Regions from separate parts of the Arthrobacter tumbae genome, predicted to be linked through region 2. Evidence: riboswitches for the same ligand, from Rfam matches in the RefSeq annotation. Region 2 holds a riboswitch; the other holds the start of a gene.
The links. A riboswitch is a leader RNA that binds a small molecule or an ion and turns the genes downstream of it on or off. The one in region 2 is predicted to bind cyclic di-AMP.

Region 1 (9,209 bases), 2.3 Mb from region 2:
GGCAGAGCTAGGCGATCTGCACGAGTGTGCCGAACCCCCTGCGATTCGGCACGAGTTGTACGGTACAACAGATTTTGGGCTAAGTCACATTACGGTCACGGAACGGTGTGTTCATGGTTACGACGCCGGCTGAGACCGGTCAGAGCCAGCCCAGTGGATCGACGTTTTTACCGTCGACAAGGACCTCGAAATGCAGATGGCACCCCGTTGAGGCACCCGTGGAACCCACGCGGGCTATAGCTTCGCCACGCTCAACAACCTGGCCGACTGCCACGTCCATTGCCGACAAATGGTTGTAGGTGGTTTCCAGGCCGTTGGCATGCTTGACCACCACTCGGTTGCCGCCTCCATAGGCATGCCATCCGGCAAAGGTGACGGTGCCGGCCGCGGCTGCCAGGACGCCGGTCCCGCAGGCTTCGCTCATGTCCTGTCCGGTGTGGAGCTCACCCGCGCCGGTAATCGGGCTGATCCTGGCCCCGAAAGCCGAGCTCATCACGACGCGGTCCAGCGGCGCCGAGAGGGAACCCCTGGACTCCGAGGTGACGATGTCCCCACCCGATGCAGAAACGATCTCGGCGAGCTTTGCATCGGGGTCGAAGGTACCGTGCAGCGCAGCGCGATCAAATGAGACGTCCGCACCTGCGGCAGCCTGCACCGGCGGAAGTTCTTCCTGCTCGACCGCAGCAGCCGCCGTCTGGGCTTCAGCGGGCACAACTGCGGCGGTGGTTGGCAGCGCAACGGTGAGGATCATGCCGGAGGCGGCGGCCGCGATGGCAACTTTCTGGCTGAGTCCGGTGAAGGATACGTCGCGGCGCGTGATGACTGCGCGGCGTCGTCGTTCGGTGCGCTGGGCATCACGGGGACGGATGGAAGCTATGGGAGCTACCGTCCCGGTGCCGGCCGCAGCCTGGCTTGCAATGCGCTCAGCCCGTTCCCGCCTGTGGGCGTCGCGTGGCCGCGCTTCAGCGACCGGGGTGCTCGCACGGCGGCGCCCCGAAGCAGTATTCGACAAGGAGACCCTCTCTCATTTTTGCCTGCGAAGTTAGCTGTCGGATTCGAGTATGAGAAAACTCGGTTCGAATACGTGCGCTGTGGCAGCATCCGAACTTCACCCCAAGGCCATGGCGAGCCATGACCGGTTGTGGGTCCTCCGCCCCTGTCCATCTGTGTAACACTGCGTTCGCTGACAGGGTTAGGCATGCGAACCAGGTAACGCTGGTGTATCAGCGCCAGGAATCAACTATAGCCGGGAGCGGTTAAAAGTAATCATTTCGTAACCATGCTGTGGATATCCTTCGGGAATCCACAGCCTTCCGATCCGGCTCCTCAGAACTGCGGTTGAACCGCCACGAAAACGTGGGAAGCAACTTCAGGCGGCAGTTCCAGTGCACCCTCCACTCCGGGTACCCGAACGGATACGTAGTCCCCCACCGCCTGCAGGGTCATCTGCGCTCCAGGACGCAGCCCGCCCTCGTCCAGTTGGGTCAGCAGCTCGGGATCCACCTGAATGGGTTCGGCCAGCCGGACGAGGGTCACGACCGAGCCCGCAGTATAGGTTGCCATCGTGTCGGTGAGAGTGCTCACGCCCAGGGTGAAGGCTTCCGACGGCGTCCCGCCCAGCGCCTCGAGACCAGGTATGGGATTTCCGTATGGCGATTCAGTCGGCTGGCCCAGCAACTCGTATAGACGCCGCTCCACCCGCTCGCTCATCACGTGTTCCCACCTGCACGCCTCATCGTGGACGTAGGCCCAGTCCAACCCGATGACATCGGAGAGCAGCCGCTCGGCCAGCCGATGCTTGCGCATCACCTCGGTGGCCCTCCGGCGTCCGAGTTCGGTCAGTTCAAGGTGACGGTCGCCTGTCACCACCACGAGCCCATCGCGTTCCATCCGGCCGACAGTCTGCGAGACCGTCGGGCCGGAGTGACGAAGGCGCTCGGCGATCCGGGCCCGCAGCGCAACAATGTTTTCTTCCTCAAGCTCAAGGATTGTCCGCAGGTACATCTCGGTGGTGTCGATGAGGTCCGTCATTTGCGGGGTTCAGCTCCTTGGCACTGGTGCGGTTTGAGCGTTGATGCAGCGGCTGCCTGCAGTTCCCAACAGATGGGCCGCCGTCGTCATCCCTACGCCCCACAAGGTTAACCCATTTACGTCGGGCGACCTTCCCCGCTGAGCTGCGTGCATCCCGCCGGTCACAATGCGCCCGCGCTGTGCGTGCTGGGGCAGAATGGGCTGCGACCCTTCGCAAGCAACGTCCTGGAGTAACCATGAGCGATTCCGCCGACATCCGCATCCCCGCCGAGCTGCTGCCGCAGGATGGCCGGTTCGGCGCGGGCCCCTCCAAAACACGTCCGGAGCAGCTCGAAGCGCTGAATCAGGCGGCAACGGCACTGCTTGGAACCTCGCACCGGCAGGCACCGGTCAAGAATCTGGTCGGTTCGGTGCGGTCGGGACTGATGGATTTCTTCGGCGCCCCCGAAGGCTACGAGGTGGTCCTCGGCGTCGGAGGGTCTACGGCTTTCTGGGACATTGCCTCCTTCGGCCTGGTTGAAGCGCGCGCACAGCACCTCTCCTTCGGCGAATTCGGATCCAAGTTCGCCGCAGCGACCTCCAAGGCACCCTTCCTGGGAGAGTCGACGGTCATCACCTCTGACCCTGGATCCCGGCCGGTGCCCGCGGCGGAGCCGGGCATCGACTTCTATGCCTGGCCGCAGAACGAAACCTCCACCGGTGTGGCGGCGCCGGTTGAGCGGGTGGCGGGCGCGGACGACGGCGCGCTCATCAGTATTGACGCGACCTCCGCTGCCGGCGGATTGTCGGTGGACATCTCACAAGCTGACGTCTACTACTTCGCTCCGCAGAAGAACTTTGCGTCCGACGGCGGACTCTGGCTTGGTCTGTTCTCTCCCGCTGCCCTGGACAGGGCGGCTGCGATCAAGGCATCGAAGCGGTGGATCCCCGACTTCCTCGACCTGCAGACGGCGATCGACAACTCGCGCCTGAATCAGACCTACAACACCCCTGCGCTGTCCACGCTTGTGACGCTCAACGCGCAGATCGAGTGGCTCAACGGTAACGGCGGCCTTGATTTCGCGGCCGCCCGCACCGCTGATTCCGCCGGCCGAATCTACAGCTGGGCCGAGGCCTCCACGGTGGCCACACCCTTCGTGCAGAATCCGGACCACCGCTCCAACGTCATCGCCACGATCGACTTCGCGGAGACGGTGGACGCCGCCGCTGTTGCCGGTACCCTGCGCGCGAACGGGATTGTCGACGTCGAACCGTACCGGAAGCTGGGCCGGAACCAGTTGCGCATCGCTACCTTCGTGGCGATCGAGCCCGCCGACGTGTCGGCGCTCCTGCAGTGCATCGACTACGTGGTGGAGCGTTCCTAACCGTTCCGCTCCGCTGTGTTCCGCGCGGTGGCGGCAAGGGTCAGTTTGAGCCGCCGCGGCGAGGAATGAACGAGACGGACTCTCACGTGGTGTGACCGCCCCACCCAGGCCAGTCCGGCCACGGCGGCCACGAAGCCGGAGGCGGCAGCGACTACAAGTCCCCATCGTGGCCCATAGGCGTTGGTCACCCAACCGACAATCGGCGCTCCAATAGGAGTTCCGCCGAGGAAGATCGCAAAGTACAGTGCCATGACCCGGCCGCGCATCTCCTGCACGGTTGTGGTCTGCACGTAGGCATTGGCGCTGGTCATCAGCGTCAGCGCGAAGAGCCCGACCGGAACCAGTGCCAGCCCGAAGAGCCAGACGGACGGTGCCAGCGCCGCCAGCATGCAGGCCAGGCCGAAGGCTCCGGCCGCTCCGAAGACGAACCTGAGGCGGGGCCTGTCCCGCCTCGCGGAAAGCAGCGCCCCCGCTACGGAACCCACCGCCATGATCGAGGACAGCGTACCGAAGACCCCCGCACCGGTTCCGAACTCCGTGCGTGCCATTGCCGCGATATAGATCGCAAAGTTCAGGCCGAAGGTTCCGACGACGAAGATTGCGAACATCACCATCATGAGGTCAGGCCGTTGCCGCACGTAGCGGAACCCTGCGCGGATCCTGCCGCGGCCAGGCGCCGAGCGGTTGAGTACGCGCAGTTCGCTTCGACGGATGGTGACGAGGACAAAGATCATCGCCCCGAATGTCACTGCGTTGATCAGGAAAACCCAGCCTGGCCCTACCGCAACCGTGAGCAGGCCCGCAATGGCGGGGCCGAACATCCGCGCGCCGTTGAAGGAAGCGCTGTTCAGGGCCACGGCGTTGGGAAGGTAATCATCGCGCACCAGTTCGGAGACGAAGGTCTGGCGGGCGGGCGCGTCAATGGCGGAAACGATGCCCAGGGCAAGGGCGAACGCGTAGACATGCCACAGCTCCGCCAGGCCGAGCACCACGAGGAGGCCCAACCCGACACCAAGCGCCGCCATGGCGGCCTGGGTTCCCATCAACAGCTTGCGGCGATCAACGGAGTCGGCAATCAGGCCGGCCCACGGCGCCATGAAGAGTTGCGGCCCCAACTGCAAAGCCATGACGATGCCCATGGCCGCGGCGTCCTGCTCGGTGAGGATGTCATAGACAAGCCAGTCCTGGGCAGTGCGCTGCATCCAGGTGCCCACGTTGGAGATCAGGGCGCCGATGAACCAGAGCCGGTAGTTATGGAGGTGCAGGGATCGGAACATGCCCATCAGGCAGCCTTCCTTCCTGCGCTTCTCCACACCTCAGGCAACTGGGGATTCGCCTCCAGGGGCTGCCTCGGCGTTCGTTTCAGCACCGTCAGCTTCCGGCGCGGGGCCGGCATTTTCCTGCGCTACCGTGCCCTCCGAAGCCGCACCCTCCGGCACTGCCGCTACTTCGTCCGCCGTGTCTTCCGGGCGAACCCGTTCGGACCACGGCACCCAGTCCGGTGCCAAGAGCGCGCTTTCAGAAGGCAGCAGCCCTACTTCGCAGATGGTCGCGTCCTTGCCGCGGGGAACCCGCGCCAGGGTTGCGAACCAGTGCCAGCCGTCGTAACCGGGGACGTGTGCGGCGAAGCGATGCGTCACAAGGCGCTCGGCATCGGGGAAAGCGCCGACGTGCTCCCCCACCTCGTGTTCCCCGGCGACCTCCAGCAGGCCGTTCCGCGCGGTATCCACCGCCGCAGCCAGCACGGCGTCCGGCTTGGACGGCTTGCGCGCCGGCCTCCGCCTGACTGCAGGCGTTTCCGGAACCGCCGTTTCGGCAGGCTCCGCCTCAGCTGTTTCAGTCGACTCAGTTGTTTCCGTCGACGCCGGCGTTTCAGTCATAACGGTCAGGCGTCCAGGTCATCGGCGACCGCGCGCAACACTGCGGCGACCTTCGAGGAGTGTGACTTGTCAGGGTACCGTCCGCGCCGCAAACCATTGGACACGTCATCCAGCAGCCGGATCAGATCCTCGGTGATCACTGCCATGTCATCGGCGTTCTTGCGGGTCGCCTTGGCAACGGATGGCGGCACGTCGAGAATGCGAGCGGACAGCGCCTGGAGCCCCTTGCGGCCGTCCGCGACTCCGAACTCGAGCCGCGCGCCAACCTTGACCTCAGTCACCCCGGCCGGGAGCGCAGAGGCATGCAGGAACACTTCCTTGCCGTCATCCGTCGCCAGAAAGCCGAAACCCTTCTCGGAGTCGAACCATTTGACCTTGCCGATAGGCACGTAATTACCTCGTTCTCGAACTACTTGCGCGCAAGCCGTGTGCGCCTCACCGACGGTTACCTATGCGATCGCCGAAGGTGTCAGTCAGCCGGGGCTGCGCAGGGAAAAAGTCTGCCTTAACAGGATACCCGGCACCGGCGGGCGAAATGGGCGATCTGCGTCCTTGTACGCTAGGAGCATCATGTCGCAGAACCCCTCCCCTGTCCCTGGCGCGAATGACGACGCCGGCCGCTCCCGCACCAGGCATGCCCGGCTCGCCCTGCTGATTGCGGCGGTCGGCTTCGCAGTCATCGGACTGCTGTCCCTGGTGGTTGTGCTCGTGTCCGCTTGGGCCGGCGCAGAGGCATGGCCGGGCTTCGTGACGGCCGCCTACTTCTTTCTGCCGCTCGGGTTTCTGCTGATGGCTGCCGGCGTAGTAGTCAGCGTCCTTAGGCGCGGCCGCGGCTGAGTTCTCCCTTCAACAGGAGCGTCCACAGCCCGCCCCCGGCCGTTACCCGCACGGCCACGCGGTGCGAGTAACGTTAATACGGTGTCCGCCATCCGCGCTCTCGCCGAGGATCTAGCATCCCGCAGCGACGCCGAACTCCGAAGGCTGCTGTCCGCGCGCCCGGATGTCGTCCTGCCACCGGTGCCGGACTTCGCCGCCCTCGCGGCTCGTGCCTCGACCCGGGTCAGCGTACAGCGCGCCCTTGAGGGTCTGAACACTCCGCAGCTGATGGTGCTCGAGGCAGTAGTGCTCACCACCAACCTCGACGCCGCTACCGGTGCAACAGCCACAAGCCTCAAGACGTCAATAGCGCCGATGACCGCCAGGACGCTTGAGCCCTATCTCACGCAGCTTCACGACGTGGCGCTCCTGCGAACCGGCCCCGCGCCCAGGGGCCGCCGCTCCTACTTCCCCCTTGAATCCCTTCACGACGCGCTTGGTCCCTACCCTGCAGGCCTTGGACGTCCGCTGGCATTGCTGGCCCGGCAGTACCCGGAGTACGCCGAGCGCATGCGGGCCGGGCTGGCGCTCCTGCGGGTTGCCGGGCTTCCGAATGCATCGCTTCCGTCCGGATCAGATCCCGCAACCGCCCTCGCCGAGGTCCTCGAAGAATCGTGGGACGCTGTGCTGGAATCGGCTCCCGGGAAAACGGATGACATGCTGCAGAAACTCGCGGCCTCTCCGGTGGGCTCAGCCAAAACGGCTGTATCCGGCGCGGCGACGCCCCTTGAGTGGCTGCTGGAGCGCGGGCTTCTCATCCGCCTCGACGCCAACCATGTCGAGCTCCCGCGCGAAGTGGGAATTGCGACGCGCGGGGGCATGGTCATTCCCTCCCTGCCGGTCTCACCGCCGGTCCCGCACCTCGCCTCCGTCCGCGCCGGCCTTCGGGACAATGCCGCCTTCGGAGCGATCGCTGAAACGCTTCGCCTCGTCACCGAACTCCTCACGAGCGTCCAGACGGACCCGATCGCGACCCTACGCACCGGAGGCGTGGGCATCCGTGAGATCCGACGCCTCGCCGACGCTCTCCGAATAGACCGCGAACAGGTGGCCTGGCTGCTTGAGCTGGCCGCACTGGGCCGCCTGGTCGTGCTGGATCCGGACAGCTCACGCTGGATTCCCGCCGCCGGCGGATCCTGGCACCTGGCCGAGCGTCATGAGCAGTGGATCCGGTTGGTGCGCGCGTGGCTCGATGCTGAGCGCGCTCCTTCGTTGGTGGGTGGGCAACTGCCCTCCGGCAGTACGGTGAATGTCCTGTCCTCGGAGGCGACGCGCACTGATGCGCCGGCCGTCCGCCGTCGTATGTTGTCAGCCGCGGAGGCGCTTTCAACCGAGGCAGAGCACGACGACGGCCGCGCGTGCGTCCTTGACGCGCCTTCCCTCATCGAACGCCTCACCTGGCACCAGCCGCGGCTGCGCCGCCGGTTCTCACGGCTGGTGCCGGGCATGGTTGAGGAATTGGGCCACCTCGGCCTGCTGGGATCCGGCGCGCTGACCGGGCTGGGCGCGGCAATCGCCCAGGACCGGTTCGACGACGCCGCGGCCGCCCTTCGGAACGCGCTTCCCGAGCCGCTCACGCACTTCATGCTGCAGGCGGACCTGACCGCGGTTGCGCCGGGCTACCTTGAGCCGGGCGTGGCCCGCGAGCTGGCGCTGCTGGCTTCCGCGGAGGGGCAGGGCCCGGCAACCGTGTACAGGTTCTCCGCGCAGTCCGTGCGCCGGGCGCTCGACGACGGGCAGGACGCCACCGCCATCCTCACCTTTCTCGAGAAGCACTCGGCCACGAACGTTCCCCAACCGCTGCGCTACCTGGTGGAGGACACTGCGTCCCGTTACGGCTCCCTGCGTGTGGGTCCCGCCTTCAGTTACGTGCGAAGCGACGACGACGCCGCTCTCACCGCCCTGCTCTCGGACCCCGCGGCGGCGGCGCTCGGGCTCGTCCGGCTCGCTCCTACGGTCGTCACGGCGCAGGCCACGCCGGCTGAATTGTCCGCTGCTCTGCGTGACCTCGGTTACTCACCCGCACTGGAGGGCGGGGCGACACCGCGGTCCGTCCCGCGCGCTGCTGCCGGCTCCGCGCCGTCGTCGTCGGCGGTACGGACCAACCCGTGGGTACTCGCGGAGGCAGACCTCGAAGCGCAAATGAAGGTACTGCGGGGCAGTGGCCGGCCGGGCACGGGCACTGGAGCCGAAAGCGAAGCGATGATCGGCCTTGAAACGCTGCGGACAGCGATCAGGACAAAGCGGGAAGTCCGGATGGGCTTTGCAGACAGCGCGGGGAATTCCACCCGCCAGGTGTTTGTTCCACTGTCGGTTCACGCCGGTCGTGTGCGGGTCTTCGACCCGGAGAAGGAAACCGAGCGCGTGATCTCCGTGCATCGGATCATGGATGTCGAAACAGTGGAAGGGGCTTCAACGGATGCCTGACGGGCCGCTTATTGTCCAGAGCGACAAGACCATCCTGCTGGAGGTCGATCACGAGCAGGCCACCGAAGCCCGGCATGCCATTGCCGCTTTCGCTGAGCTGGAGCGCGCACCGGAACACGTGCACAGCTACCGCCTCACGCCGCTTGGCCTGTGGAACGCCCGCGCTGCGGGGCTCGACGCCGAGCAGGTCCTGGATACGCTGTTGAAGTACTCCCGCTTTCCGGTTCCGCACGCACTCCTCGTCGACATCGAGGAGACTATGTCCCGCTACGGCCGGCTGCGGTTGGAGAAGGACGATCAACACGGCCTCGTGCTCCGGACCAACGACTACCCCGTGCTCGAGGAAGTGCTGCATGCGAAGAAGATCGAGCCGCTTCTTGGTCCGCGCATCGATGGCGAGACGGTGGTGGTGCACTCCTCCCAGCGCGGGCAGCTGAAGCAGCTTCTGCTCAAACTCGGGTGGCCGGCTGAGGACCTGGCGGGCTACGTTGACGGGACACCCCACCCCATCGTGCTCAACGAGGACGGCTGGGCGCTGCGTCCCTATCAGAAAGTGGCGATGGAGAACTTCTGGGCGGGTGGGTCCGGCGTCGTCGTGCTCCCCTGCGGGGCAGGTAAAACCCTGGTGGGC
Region 2 (9,209 bases):
TGGCTCGTCCAGCAGCAGAAGTGCAGGCTCGGCTGCCAACGCCCGTGCAACCGCCACCCGCTGCGCCTGTCCGCCGGAAAGGCTCGCCGGCCGGCGATGTGCAAGGTCCGCGGCATCGACCTCGTGAAGCCAACGGTTGGCTGCCTCCCGGGCGGCGCCGCGCGGAACGCCGGCGCACCGGGGCCCGAAGGCAACGTTGTCCAGCACCGACAGGTGCGGAAAAAGCAGTGCATCCTGGGCCAGCAAAGCGATACCGCGGGCATGCGGCGCCAGCCACCCGCCGTCGTCGTCGTACAGGGTTTGTCCATCCAGTGTCGCCGAGCCATGCTCGGGGCGAAGAAGCCCTGCCAACACGCCGAGCAGGGTGGACTTCCCGGCGCCGTTGGGTCCCATGAGCGCTACCGTCTCTCCGGCGGCGAGGGAGAGCCGGACGTCGAAATTCCGCGCTGCGATCCGCGCGCTGCAGTCGAGGCTCACGGTGTACTGCCCTCGTGGATCCGGTGTGCCAGGGCGACTACCAGCACGGCAACCGCGACGAGTACAAGCGACAGCGCCACCGCAGCGTCCGGGTCCGTCTCCCGCTGCAGATAAATTTCGAGCGGCAGTGTCCGGGTGACGCCCTGCAGACTGCCGGCGAAGGTCAGCGTCGCTCCGAATTCACCGAGGGCGCGGGCGAAGGACAGCACGGCACCGGAGACTATGCCCGGCCCCACGAGGGGGAGGCTTACCCGCCGCAGCACCGTGGTGGGACCTGCTCCCAGCGTCGCAGCGACGGCTTCATACCGTGTGCCTGCAGTGCGCAGGGCGCCCTCGAGGCTGAGCACGAGGAACGGTAGCGCAACGAAAGTCTGCGCCAGTACGACGGCGGCGGTCGAGAAGGCGATATCCACGCCGATCACCTGCAGGGACCCGCCAAGCAGGCCCTGCCTTCCAAACGTGTAGAGCAGCGCGATACCGCCGACCACCGGCGGCAGCACCAACGGCAGGAGCACAAGCGCCCGGAGGACGCGCTGGCCCCTGAACCGGGTGCGCGCGAGTGCGAAGGCCATGGGAACCCCGAAAAGGACGCACAGTGCCGTACTGGTTCCTGACGTCTGCAGGCTCAGAAGCAGCGCAGCGCGTGAGGAATCGGAGGTCACGAGCTCTGTGAACCGGGGCCAGTCGACACGAAGGACGATTGCGGCGAGCGGCACAACGAGGAACAGGGCTCCTGCCGCCGCGACCGCGAGAAGCCAGCGCGGCATTCCGGAGTAGACCCCGGTCACTGGTCGGGTTTTCCGAAGCCGTGGGCGGACAGTACGTCCTGGCCAAGCGGGCCAAGAACGAGGTCAATGAAGTCCTCGGAGAGAGGGGCAGGGTCCCCGCCCGTTCCGGTTCCGGCAATGGGATAGGTATTCACGGCCTGGGCAGCGGCATCGAACGGGACGCCGTCGACAGCTCCGTCGGCGGCGTCCACATCGGTGACGTAGACAAGTCCTGCATCGGCCTGTCCGGTGGAGACCTTGCCAAGGACATCGGTGACTGAGCCCTCCTCGCTCACCGGCTCAAGCCGGACGCCGCTGACTTCCTGTACCGTCTCGGCCGCGGCTCCGCACGGCACCTGGGGGGCGCACAGGACAGTCGAGATATCCGGGTCTGTCAGAGATTCAAGCGATTCGATACCAAGCGGGTTTCCCGCTGTCACCGCGATGGTCAGGATATTGCTGGCGAACGTTGTGGAGGCCGAGGCCAGCAGCCCCTCGGCAGCAACCTGCTCCATGGTGGCGGTATCCGCCGAAGCGAAGACCTCGGCGGGCGCTCCGGCGATGATCTGCGCTGCCAGATCTGATGACCCCGCAAGGTTCAGTTGCACGCTCACCCCGGGGTGAACGGCTTCGAATTCGCCGGCGATTTCCTCGAAGGGTGCCCGGAGGGAAGCGGCAGCGTAGACGTGGAGAACACCATCCGCAGCCGGATCCGTGCTTCCGCATGAGGTGAGGGCAAGTACGACGACGACGGCGCTCACCATGCGGCGCAGGCTGCCCCTCACCGGGGACCACCGGAGGAACGTCGTTCGACGGTGGATTCAACGGCGGGGAGCCGCGTGGCGCCCTTCACACGTATTTGAGTCACGGTGGCGAGCATATCTTGGAACAAGAGACAGCACTCAACGGGAATCTGGTCAGATTTCGTTTGCGCAGACGGGCCGAACAGCACCACCGAGGAGGGCCGCGCTTTCCTCAGCGAAGCGGGATAACCACCCAAACGCTCCCAACTCGGGATCGGAAGCGGCCATGATGACACGCGCGGTGGAGCATTGATCGATGTGTTGATGAGAGCGCACTGCGTGGTAGCGCGAGGTCACGACCAGCAGCGTGTCCCATCCATTGTCATCGGCCAGCCGCGCGATAGCGCGAGCTTCGCCCCGGGTGGTCCTTGGATCGGGTCGGAAGCACATGAGGTGTTCGGACTGTCGGTGACATAGTCGGTCTGCTTCGACGTTTCCTGGCGTGTCTGTATGCGAGAGGACAAGCACCGGCGCCCAGCCGTCGGAGACCAGTTCGAGACCCACCGGCAGGCGTTCTGAGCTTGCGCCGCCGAGCACCACTACCGCATCAGCCCGCTCCAGCCCGGCAAGCGGCGGATTGAAAAACAAAGCGTATGAAGACAACATCCACAGGGCAAGGACGGCTCCCGCTGCGATGATCCACCCTCGCCGCACGCCCTTCTTCCCCGATACCTGAACTCCCACGTGCTCAAGCGTACTGGGCTTGGCCGGCGGAGTTGTTCCCGGTTTGGGGCCGGGCTTTGTTTCGCGCTAGGATGGTTCGTCGGTCACATGTTCTACAGGAGTTTTCATCAAAAGCGATCTCAGTTCGCCTCTGGTCTTCAGCGTCAGGGATCTCGGGCGCAGCCCGGGGAGTATGCGGACAGTCGAGGAACATGTGCCCGCACCGAAAGATTTTGGTGTGGCGCTCATCGGCGTTCAGGAAGGCTCCGAGATGGAGTTGGACCTGAGGTTCGAGGCTGTACACGAGGGGATCCTGGTATCGGGAACCGTTGACGTCGAAGTATCCGGCGAATGCGGTAGATGCCTTGACCCGCTCAGCTACGGCAGCAGTGTCGATGTGCAGGAACTCTTCTACTACGACGCCCCTGAGATGGCGGAGGATGAAGAGGAGGACGTGCAGCGTCAGGTCGAGAATGACACAGTCAATCTTGAGCCGGTGCTGCGGGACGCAGTAGTGACATCGCTGCCGTTCCAGCCGGTATGCCGGGAGGACTGCCAGGGCTTGTGCGCTGAATGTGGCGCACGCCTGGAAGATGACCCCGGACACCGGCACGAGGTCCTCGACCCCCGCTGGGCTGCTCTGACAGGGTTGGCCGGTGCGGCCGCCGGCCCTGAGGCAGCGGAACCAGAAGTTAAGACAGAGTCAGACAAGAGAGAAGAGAGTTAGCCGTGGCTGTTCCCAAGCGGAAAATGTCCCGCTCGAATACGCGTGCACGCCGGTCCCAGTGGAAGGCTGTTGCTCCCAAGCTGGTGAAGACGGTGGAGAACGGTCGCGTCACTTATAGCCTTGCCCACCAGGCCAAGGTTGTCACCGATTCCGCCGGCACCGAACTGTTCCTTGAATACAAGGGCCGCAAGGTAGCTGACGTCTAAATGCCAAAGGCACCGGTTCGCGGTGCCTCAGGATTCGATCGCGAAAGCGTCGCCCGCGTGGAGAGTTCAGAAGACCTTTTGAAGCGTCTCGGTGTCACTATTGACGCCGGGACGCTTCGTCTTGCCCTGACGCATCGCTCATACGCGTATGAACAGGGCGGCATCCCTACCAATGAGCGCCTCGAATTCCTTGGCGACTCCGTCCTTGGTCTGTCGGTCACGGACGCCCTCTATCGGGACAACCCGGATCTTTCAGAGGGCGAACTGGCAAAGCGGCGTTCAGCCGTGGTGAGTACGCGCGCCCTCGCGAAGGTTGCCCGCGGTCTCGACCTTGGACAGCACATCCTTCTGGGGCAGGGCGAAAAGCTCACCAAGGGCTGGGACAAGTCCTCAATCCTCGCTGACACCATGGAAGCCATCATCGGCGCTACCTATCTCAGCAACGGCATGGAGACCGCACGGTGCCTCGTCATGCGCATCATCGGTCCGGTGCTCCGGGATGCTGCTGCTCTTGGCGCCGGAACGGACTGGAAGACCAGCATCCAGGAAATCGCCGCGGCGCAGCGCATGGGTGTAATCGACTACAGGATAACGGGCTTCGGGCCTGACCATGACCGCCGGTTCGAGGCCGTCCTGGTGATCGGCGGAGCGACCTACGGCTCGGGTTCCGGGCGCTCCAAGAAGGAAGCCGAGCAGGAGGCTGCCTCTGCCTCGTGGAAGCTCCTTCAGGCCGAAGGGAACGACCTGCCTCTCGCGCAGGTTGACGCGCAGTTGCGCCAATCCTCGTGATTTCCGAAGTCTGATGCCTGAGCTTCCCGAGGTGGAGGTCGTCCGCCGGGGCCTCGTGCGCTGGGTTCGCGGGCGCCGAATTGAGGCGGTCGATGTCCTTGATCCGCGATCCATCCGCCGCCATGTCCTCGGCACCGAAGACTTCGTCGGTAACCTCATCGGAGCCCGTGTGAGCGACGCCGTGCGGCGGGGCAAGTTCCTCTGGCTGCCACTCACACACACCGATCACGACGGCGGATCCCGGCTTGCGCCATCGGCGGAGTCTCCGTCACCGGAAGATGTCGCGGACGGCAGGCGGCCGGTAGCGCTCATGGCGCATCTCGGAATGAGCGGCCAGTTGCTGGTCGAAGGCCGTACGCAGCCGGACGAGAAGCATCTGAAGGTTCGCCTTCGCCTGTCTCCAGCCGCCGGACCGCATCAGGTGCCGGAGGAACTTCGCTTCGTGGACCAGCGAATCTTCGGCGGGCTTTTTGTCACGAGTATGGTGGCGACAGCTGACGGCCTTCCCGGCGGGTTGGGGGAGAACCCTGTTCCGCTGGTACCGGTTGAAGCGGCGCACATCGCACGGGACCCGCTTGACCCGGCTTTCTCGTTCGAGGATTTCTATGGAAAACTGCGTGCCCGCCGCACGGGGTTGAAGCGTGCCTTGCTCGACCAGACGCTGGTGTCAGGTGTGGGCAACATCTATGCCGATGAGTCGTTGTGGGCGGCGAAGCTGCACTATGCCCGACCCACTGACACTCTTCGCCGCGCAGAAGCCTCGCGACTGATCAAGTCGTGTCGGGAGGTCATGACCCGGGCGCTTGAGGCAGGCGGCACCAGCTTCGATTCCCTCTACGTGAACGTGAACGGCGCGTCCGGCTACTTTGAACGGGCACTCAATGCCTACGGTCGGGAACGGGAGGCTTGCCGGCGCTGTTCGGGGAATGGGCTGGATTCCCTGATCAGACGCGACACCTTCATGAGCCGGTCTTCCTTCACCTGCCCCCGATGTCAGCCCCGACCACGCAACGGGCGCTGGTAGTCGTCTCCGACGTGACAAAAGTAAGTACGCTGACTAGATTCGATAGCTCAGGATCCCAGTCCCCGACACCTCAGGAGTATTGCGATGAAGAACAAGTTGGTTTTTACGGCAGGCATGGCGGCAGGTTACGTTCTGGGCGCGCGGGCTGGCCGTGCAAGCTATGAGCAGATCAAGGTCAAGGCGAACGAGCTCTGGAATAATCCGAAGGTCCAGGACAAGGTTTCCCAGGCGTCGGAGACGGTGAAGACAAAGGCTCCGGAGGTTCAGGCGCAGGCTGAGCAGGCCTTGAAGAAGGCGCAGTCGGCGATGCACCGCAACGGCGACCAGGACTCTTCAAAGGGCTCGCCGGAGGAGTACAAGATCTGAATCCCGGTGGGGTGAACAGGCACTTCTCGTGATCTAAATGTGACATCCGAGCGGAAAGAATGTAACGTTATGGACACGCCGGGCTCAAAAGCCCGGTTCTCTTCTGGTGGATTGCCTAATCCTGCCGCCGCTGGAAGGTCCGTTCGCTACACACTGCGGCAGGAGCGGGGGAACCAGATAGCGGGCTTCTTCAGAAGTCCTAGGGGTGAAGACGTACCGGCCCATAGCCGGTAGTCCGGGTGGCTCCCATCCGAATCCGACAGCTAACTCCGTGGGCATTGGGAGAGGCTATTTCCGTGTCCAAAAACCGTCATATCGCACGCCACCGTGCAACTCCGCCCAGCACCATACAGGTCGTTTCCAAGGCAGTCAGCTCGCACGCCGGCACCGTTGGACGCCCCGCAGCCGTTGTTGTAGCAGCTTCCGGAATCATGTTCGGAGCCGCTCTTCCGGCAAGCGCAGGCACCACCACTTACACCCCCGCACCTGCAGTTGAGGCCAGCGTTCAGGCTGCAGCCGCTCCCGTAGCGCCGGCAGCCCCCGTTGCTCCGGCTCCGGTGGCTCCGGCAGTAGACGCTCCGACCCACACCGTGCAGTCCGGGGACACCCTCGGCTCGATCGCAGCGAACTACGGCGTCAGCCTGGACGCTGTCTTCGCTGCCAACGGCCTCGGCTGGGATTCGGTCATCTACCCGGGCCAGGCCATCAGCCTGTCCGGTAGCGCTGCTGCCGCTCCGGCTCCTGCCGCAGCTCCGGCACCCGCCCCGGTACAGCAGATCCAGGTAGCTGCACCCGCAGCCGCGCCTGCACCGCAGGTCCAGGCAGCTGCTGTTGCTCCGGCACCGGCTGAGACCAGCACCATGGGCATCACCACGGCCTCCTCCAGCTTCACTGTTGCTGACAGCTCGGGCAGCGCCACCGGCGCAAGCATCCTTGCCTCGGCTCGGGCGCAGCTCGCGGCCGGTGCTATCCAGGACTGCACCGTGCTCCTCGAGAAGGCGCTTGGTACGGGCGACCTCGGCCCGGGCCAGTTCGCTGCCTACGGCACGCGGGTCAGCTCACCCGCACCGGGTGACATCGTCATCACCGGCGGGCACGTAGCCGTCTACGCCGGTAACGGTCAGGTCATCAGCAGCGGAATGAACGGTCAGAACCTGACCATGCAGCACCCGCTGAGCGACCTGCCGGGCGCATACTTCGTGCGCGCTTAGCTCTCGCGTTAGTCTCTCGTCGCTGGGGAGGACCTCTTGGGGTCCTTCCCAGCGGCATTTAAGGCGCCGAGGCGACCGGTGGCGCCGAGGCGACCGGTGGTAGGGCCGCCGAGCGGAAGGCCCGACCGCAAACCCGTCAGCTATACGAGCGTCAGTGCCTGACGCGTGGCGTTGAACCGCCATAGTGTGCCGCGAGTCGAGCAAAACCCTCGTCCAGGCTTACCTCCGGCGTCCAGCCCAGCAGGGACCTCGTCCGCCGCTGGTCGAACCAGTGGGCCGTGGACAACTGCTCCGCGAGGAATCGGGTCATGGGAGGCTCGCCGCCGGCGTTGGAAGCACGCCACGCTCTTTCGACGACGCTGCCGGCCGTCCTGCCCAGCCATCCGGGGAGCGATCGCCGCGGTGCCTGGGCGCCCCCGGCCAGGCAGATGCGGGTGAGAAGCTCACCGATCGGCCGCGGTTCTCCGTTCGTGATGACCAGCGGTGTTCCGGAGATGTACTCCATACGGTCAAGCGCGGCAGCGATAGCCGACGCCGCATTGTCCACGTAGGTTGTGTCGATGAGCGCGGTACCGCCGTCGAGCAGCGGCAGCCTGCCGGCACGGGCACGGACGAGTACACGCTCCACCAGCTGGGTGTCGCCAGGGCCCCAGACGATATGCGGTCGGAGGACCGCGACCGGCATCTGCTCGTCGTCCGCCTCCAGAGCAAGGATTTCCGCCTGCGCCTTGGTGCGGGCATAGGACCCCCGGGCATGCTCCGGTTCAGCCGGCCCTGCGCTGGCGCCCACCAGCGACCGACCGGTGTGGGCGACCGACGGCGAGGAAACGTAGACGAATTTCTGAACTCCTGCTGACCGGGACGCAGCCAGCAGGTCAGCTGTACCGAGCACATTGATCCGGTGGAAATCATCGGGTTTGCCGGAAACGGAGACCTTTGCCGCAAGGTGGATGACGGCGTCGACCCCCGCGACAGCCCGCGCCAGGGCAGAACGGTCGGTGAGATCACCTGCCAGGTCCTCGGCGCCCCGTACGCCGGAGGCACGGCGCTGGAACGTCCTGACCTCGAAGCCATCGCGAAGAAGCAGGGAGGCTACCGCACCGCCGAGCATTCCGCTGGCGCCGGTAACGAGGACCTTCATGGCCGCTTCCTCCCACGGCCCTGGAGAACATCTCCCGCCCACGCGGCCACGGCGGTGCGGTCGATTTTTGCGTTATGCCGGATATCGGTCGGAAGCGCCGGAAGGGTGAGCACTGCAGCGAGACGGACTCCGCTGGGCCGGACCGCGTCCCGAACCATGTCCGACAAAGGGCCTGGGGCCAGGCCCGCGCGATCGGCACCCTCAACAGCGACGACGACGGCGACAACTGCCTGCGTGCCCGTGGGACCCACGCCGACCACGGCCGCCTGACGAATCTCCTCCAGGGATTCGATTGCCTGCTCGGGGCCCACGGGTGTCAGGACGCCTTCTGCGGAGGTGATGACGTGTGCGAGCCGGCCCTCCACCCAAAGCCGTCCGTCCGCGTCGAGATGCCCGACGTCGCCGGTGCGATGCCAGCCCGCAGTGCGAGACGATGCCCGTTCCGTTGCCCACAACCGGAAATAACGGTCCTTGATATGCGGCGCGCGGACGAGTATCTCGCCGGTGTTGCGCGCTGAGTCCGAGGGGTCACCGGTGGCCGCGCCTGTAGTGTCGAGCGCGCTGATGCGGATCTCCGCGCCAGGCACTGCTTTTCCCACACAGACGCCGTTTCCGGCTCCCGCTACCGTCCCGCCAACAGCCCCACGGATGTCCTCAAGCTGTGTATCCGTCACAGGGAGCGCCTCTGTCATCCCGTACGGCGTGTGCAGTGAGGCGTTGGGTACCAGGGGCTGCAGCTGTTCCAGAAGATTCACGGGAATGGGAGCTCCTGCCGAAAGCAGGACCCGTATTCTTTGCAACGCCTCCTTGCCTCGGGACGTGATGCCAGGGGTGGTCGCCAGGACGTTGCGCAGGGCAGCAGGGGAGGCGAATACGGTGGTGGCGTCAATGGCTGCGGCTGCATCGGCCAGCGCGCGGGTCGTCAGCGTCTTCGGAGCGGTGACGTCCATGTCCGGCGTGACCGAGGCCGCGCCCAGGGCGGGGCCGAGGAGTGCGAAGGGAGCGAAACCCGCGACGAGCGCACTGCCCGGTGCA

Region 1: linked by a shared signal. The riboswitch ahead of JOD47_RS11150 (M23 family metallopeptidase) and the one ahead of JOD47_RS00195 (C40 family peptidase) in region 2 are both predicted to bind cyclic di-AMP.

Annotation. Positions count from the first base shown of each region.
Region 1 is NZ_JAFBCC010000001.1:2,310,708-2,319,916, reverse strand. Features, by position in the region: gene JOD47_RS11150 (M23 family metallopeptidase) at 140-1,012, opposite strand; cyclic di-AMP (ydaO/yuaA leader) riboswitch at 1,017-1,209, opposite strand; gene JOD47_RS11145 (iron-dependent transcriptional repressor DtxR) at 1,327-2,031, opposite strand; gene serC (phosphoserine transaminase) at 2,268-3,395, shown strand; gene JOD47_RS11135 (MFS transporter) at 3,392-4,678, opposite strand; gene JOD47_RS11130 (DUF3027 domain-containing protein) at 4,712-5,275, opposite strand; gene JOD47_RS11125 (cold-shock protein) at 5,281-5,664, opposite strand; gene JOD47_RS11120 (hypothetical protein) at 5,846-6,112, shown strand; gene JOD47_RS11115 (helicase-associated domain-containing protein) at 6,194-8,578, shown strand; gene JOD47_RS11110 (DNA repair helicase XPB) at 8,571-9,209, shown strand, end outside.
Region 2 is NZ_JAFBCC010000001.1:38,318-47,526, reverse strand. Features, by position in the region: gene JOD47_RS00240 (sulfate/molybdate ABC transporter ATP-binding protein) at 1-477, opposite strand, end outside; gene JOD47_RS00235 (ABC transporter permease) at 474-1,244, opposite strand; gene modA (molybdate ABC transporter substrate-binding protein) at 1,262-2,029, opposite strand; gene JOD47_RS00225 (YdcF family protein) at 2,162-2,731, opposite strand; gene JOD47_RS00220 (YceD family protein) at 2,904-3,437, shown strand; gene rpmF (50S ribosomal protein L32) at 3,440-3,643, shown strand; gene rnc (ribonuclease III) at 3,701-4,432, shown strand; gene mutM (bifunctional DNA-formamidopyrimidine glycosylase/DNA-(apurinic or apyrimidinic site) lyase) at 4,446-5,456, shown strand; gene JOD47_RS00200 (YtxH domain-containing protein) at 5,541-5,822, shown strand; cyclic di-AMP (ydaO/yuaA leader) riboswitch at 5,935-6,114, shown strand; gene JOD47_RS00195 (C40 family peptidase) at 6,119-7,033, shown strand; gene JOD47_RS00190 (NAD-dependent epimerase/dehydratase family protein) at 7,185-8,174, opposite strand; gene JOD47_RS00185 (alpha/beta fold hydrolase) at 8,171-9,209, opposite strand, start outside.